One region of the Streptomyces sp. NPDC104202 genome, then DNA from elsewhere that is predicted to be linked to it. Evidence: riboswitches for the same ligand, from Rfam matches in the RefSeq annotation. Region 1 holds a riboswitch; the other holds the start of a gene.
What was found. A riboswitch is a leader RNA that binds a small molecule or an ion and turns the genes downstream of it on or off. The one in region 1 is predicted to bind cobalamin.
Positions count from the first base shown of each region.

Region 1 (2,190 bases):
CCGGGCCGGGCGGAGCGCGGTGCTCACCGGGCGGGGTGGAGCTGGGCGGCGAGCTTGTCGACGGCGGCGGGGACGCGGACGCCGAGGACGGTGTCGGAGAGCGGCATCACGGCGAACCGCCGGTTCCTGATCGCCGGGACGTCCCGGAGCGCGGGGTCGTCGAGGAGCCTTCGCTTCTTCTGCTCGACGGTGGTGGTGCCGTAGTCGTAGATGACGATGACGTCCGGGCGGCGGTCGACGACCTGCTCCCAGGTGGCGTCGCCGAAGGCCTTGTCGAGGTCGGCGAAGACGTTGCGGCCGCCGGCGCGGGTGATGAGCTCGTTGCCGATGCCCTTGCCGCCGGCGGTGAACGCGGTCTTGTCGCCGCTGTCGTAGACGAAGACGGAGACGGGCCGGGTGCCGTGGAGCCGTTGCGCGGTGGCGGCGACGGTGGCGCGGGCCGAGCGGATCCAGTTCTCGGCCCGGCCGGCCACGCCGAACGTGCGCCCGGTCTCGCGCACTTCGCGGTAGAGGTCGTCGAGGGAGGGCGAACCGGTGGGGCAGTACTCGGTGTTGAGGCGGGTGGCGATGCCGGAGCGGGCGAGGTCGTCGCGGCTCCGGCCGTCCTTGGCGTCGAAGGCGGAGGAGTAACCGCCGTAGACGAAGTCGGGGTTCGCGGCGAGGAGGGCCTCCTTGGAGGGGTACTCCTTCGCGAGGACGGGGACGGTGTCGTACGCCGCGCGGTACGCCGGGAGGACGGCGTCGTCGAGGTAGGCGGTGCCGACGAGCGACTTCTCCAGGCCGAGGGCGAGCATGATCTCGGTGACGTGCTGGTTCATGGTGACCGCGCGCCGGGGCGGCGCCTGGTAGGTGTGTTCCACACCGCAGTTGGTGACGGTGTACGGGAATCCGGCGGCGGGCTTCGCGGGCGGGGCGGCTGCCTCGGGGGCGGCCGAGCAGGCGGCGAGCAGCGGGATCAGGGCGGCTGCGGACAGCAGCGGGCGACGCCAGGACATGGCGGAAACGGCCTCCTCCGGGGATTTCCACGTCCCCGATCGGCGGTGGGAGGCGGCAGGTCAGTTCCTGGCTTCCGCCTCCTTTCGGAGACGGTCACAGTGGCGGGACCGTGCCGGATTCGCACCGGCTTCCTGGGTCCTGCCGCCCTTGGGTCCCGGCCAGTCTCTCACTCCGGCCAGGACGACTCGCGGATGGTGGTCACGAAGTCGCCGGGGACGAAGCCGGGCACGTAGTGGCGCAGGACGTCGGCCTTGACGTTGCCGAAGGCGGTGTCCGGCTTGGGGGCGACGCCCTCGGCGAACGCCTCCAGGATCCGTCGCTTGAAGTCGGGGCGCGGGTGGGCGGCGACGACCGCGGCCCGGTCCTCGGGGCCGACGACGGCGGGGTCGTCGTAGCCGATGCCGAGGACGTCGTACTCGACGCCGGCCGTGACCAGGGCGACCTCGGGCTCCATGAACTCCGGGACGCCGGGGGTGGTGTGGAGGGCGATCGCGGTCCAGACGCGACGGACGGCGTCCTCGTCGGCGCCCTGCGCGCGGAGGAAGGAGGCGGCCTCCTCGGCGCCGTCGACCTCGAAGCGGCGGCCGCTGCCGCGGTGCTCCCGGCCGAGGCCGAGGTCGTGGAACATCGCGCCGACGTAGAGGAGTTCGGGGTCGAAGGCGAGACCTCGGGCGCGGCCCTGGAGGGCGCCGAAGAGGTAGACGCGGCGGGAGTGGTCGTAGACGAGGTCGCTCGTGGTGTCGCGGACGAGCTCGGTGGCGGCGGCGGCGAGCCTGCTGTCGGGGATCAGCGCGAGTGCGTTCATGGGACCAGCCTCGTCGGCGGGGCCGCACCCCCGCCATGGCCGTACGGACGGGCATCCCACAGAATCGGACACATGACGGTGCACACGGTGGTGGTGGCCGCGTTCGACGGCGTCCGGCTCCTGGACGTCTCCGCGCCCCTGGAGGTCTTCGCCACGGCGGGGTCGGGCTACGAGGTGGTGGTGTGCTCGCCCGACGGGCGGGACGTGCGGACCTCGGCCGGGCTGCGGATCGGCGCCGACCTCGCGGTGGGGGCGGTGACCGGCGCGGACACCCTGATCGTGCCCGGGGCGGTGGACGTGGAGCGGTGCGTGGCGGTGGCCCCGGTCGTGGCGGGTCTGGCGGCCCGCTCGGGGCGGGTGGCCTCGGTCTGCACGGGGGCGTTCGCGCT
Region 1 is NZ_JBVJMN010000013.1:103,024-105,213, reverse strand. Features, by position in the region: gene ACZ60W_RS12015 (FecCD family ABC transporter permease) at 1-27, opposite strand, end outside; gene ACZ60W_RS12010 (ABC transporter substrate-binding protein) at 24-995, opposite strand; cobalamin riboswitch at 1,037-1,170, opposite strand; gene ACZ60W_RS12005 (HD domain-containing protein) at 1,163-1,801, opposite strand; gene ACZ60W_RS12000 (GlxA family transcriptional regulator) at 1,874-2,190, shown strand, end outside.

Region 2 (2,190 bases), on a different contig from region 1:
TCGCACCTCGGCTTCTCCCTCTCGACCACCCAGTCCTGCTCGGGTGCCGTGATGGGCGCCGGCCTCGGCCGCAAGGGCGGCGTCGTCCGCTGGTCGACCGCGACCCGGATGTTCGTCGCCTGGGGCCTGACCCTGCCCGCCGCGGGCCTGGTGGGCGCCGGCGCCGAGTTCCTTACCAAGCAGGGCACCTGGGGCATCGCCGCCGTCGCGGTCCTGCTGGTGGCCGGCTCGGCCGTCATCTGGGCGCTCTCCCGCCGCAAGCCGGTCGACCAGCACAACGTCACCGCCGACGACCTCGACGCCCCCGAGCCCGCGGGCGTGGTGACCACGGCGATCGCCGCCGTCACCCCGCCGCCGGCCGGTTCCGTCGCCGCCGTCGCGGACGAGGACCTCAAGACCACCATCCCCGCGCCGGCTCCCACGGACCCGGCCGCTCCCCCCGCCCCCGCGGCCGCGGTGTAAGGAACCAACGACATGAAGATCGACTGGGCAGCCCTCGGCTCCGTCTTCGGAGTCAGCCTCGTGGCGACCGTCGCCCTGGTGGGCCTCTTCACCCTCGGCGTCATCGGCCTCTCCAAGCAGGAGCAGGCCGCCGCCCAGGGCGGTTCCGCCGCCCTGGCCCGCACCGGCGCCTATGCCTGCTTCGCCCTGTGCCTGGCGGCCGTGGCGTACGGCATCTACCTGATCGTCGTCTGACGGTCCCCGGTACCTCGGCCGGGCGGTCCGCACCTTCGGGTGCGGGCCGCCCGGCCGTCGTGTTTGTGGTGCTCCGCACAGTGACGCGACGCAGGTCAAGGGTGAGTTGACGGCTGTTCTCGGGCCGTGGTGGACTGCCGAGGCCATTACGGCGGCAGCAGAGGAAGTCCGGTGCGAATCCGGCGCGGTCCCGCCACTGTGACCGGATCCCCAGGGTCCGGGAGTCAGGAACTCTCGCCGCCGGTCACGTCGATCCAGGGCGCGGACCCTGAGTGAGGACATTGCGCCATGCCCGGCCGCAGCCGCAGCGTTTCCAGAGCCACCCGTGTCTTCGCGTACGGAGCGACCCTCGGCCTCGCCGTCGACCGGCTGGTCGGCGACCCCCGTCGCGGGCATCCCGTCGCCGCCTTCGGACGGGCGGCCGCCGCCGTCGAGGAGCGCCTCCACCACGACCACCGGGGCTGGGGCGCGCTGCACACCGCCGTCTGCGCCGGCGCCACCGCCGCGGCCGGAGCCCTGGCCGCCCGCGCGGTCCGGGACAGCCGGGCCGCCTCCGTCGCCCTGACCGCCGCCGCCGTGTGGGCCGTGGTCGGCGGGACGACCCTGGGCCGCGAGGCCCGCGCGATCGGCGGGGCGCTGGAGGCCGGGGACCTGGAGGTGGCCCGGGAGCGGCTGCCCCACCTCTGCGGCCGCGACCCACAGGCCCTGGACGGGCCCGCGATGGCCCGCGCGGTCGTGGAGTCCGTCGCCGAGAACACCTCCGACGCCGTGGTCGGCGCCCTCTTCTGGGGCGCCGTCGCGGGCGTGCCGGGGCTGGTGGGCTTCCGGGCCGTCAACACCCTCGACGCGATGGTCGGCCACAAGTCCCCCCGCCACCGCCGGTTCGGCTGGGCCTCGGCGCGGCTCGACGACGTGGCCGGCTGGCCCGGCGCGCGGCTGACCGCCGCCCTCGCCACCGTCGCGGGCGGCGATCCGCGCGGGGCCGCACGGGCCTGGCGCGCGGACGCGGCACGGCACCCCAGCCCCAACGCGGGCCCGGTCGAGTCCGCCTTCGCGGGCGCCCTCGGCGTACGGCTCGGCGGAACCCTCGCCTACGGGGGGCGGGTCGAGCACCGGCCCGTGCTCAACGGGGAGGGGCGGCCGGTCGAGGTCGCCGACATCGAGCGGGCGGTCCGGCTGTCCCGCCGGGTCACCGGACTGACCCTGGCCGCCTGCGTGGGCGGCCGGCTGATCGTGAGCGCGCTGAAGCGGAGGAACGCATGAGGGGTGGCGGACTGCTCGTCGCCGGGACCACGTCCGACGCCGGCAAGAGCGTGGTGACGGCCGGAATCTGCCGCTGGCTGGTCCGCCGGGGCCTGAAGGTGGCGCCGTTCAAGGGACAGAACATGTCCCTCAACTCCTTCGTCACCCGCGAGGGCGCCGAGATCGGGCGGGCCCAGGCCATGCAGGCCCAGGCCGCCCGCGTGGAGCCGACCGCGCTGATGAACCCGGTGC
Region 2 is NZ_JBVJMN010000023.1:31,588-33,777, reverse strand. Features, by position in the region: gene ACZ60W_RS17075 (inorganic phosphate transporter) at 1-462, shown strand, start outside; gene ACZ60W_RS17070 (hypothetical protein) at 475-696, shown strand; cobalamin riboswitch at 810-949, shown strand; gene ACZ60W_RS17065 (cobalamin biosynthesis protein) at 985-1,959, shown strand; gene ACZ60W_RS17060 (cobyric acid synthase) at 1,956-2,190, shown strand, end outside.
Region 2: another riboswitch for cobalamin. It lies ahead of ACZ60W_RS17065 (cobalamin biosynthesis protein); the one in region 1 lies ahead of ACZ60W_RS12010 (ABC transporter substrate-binding protein).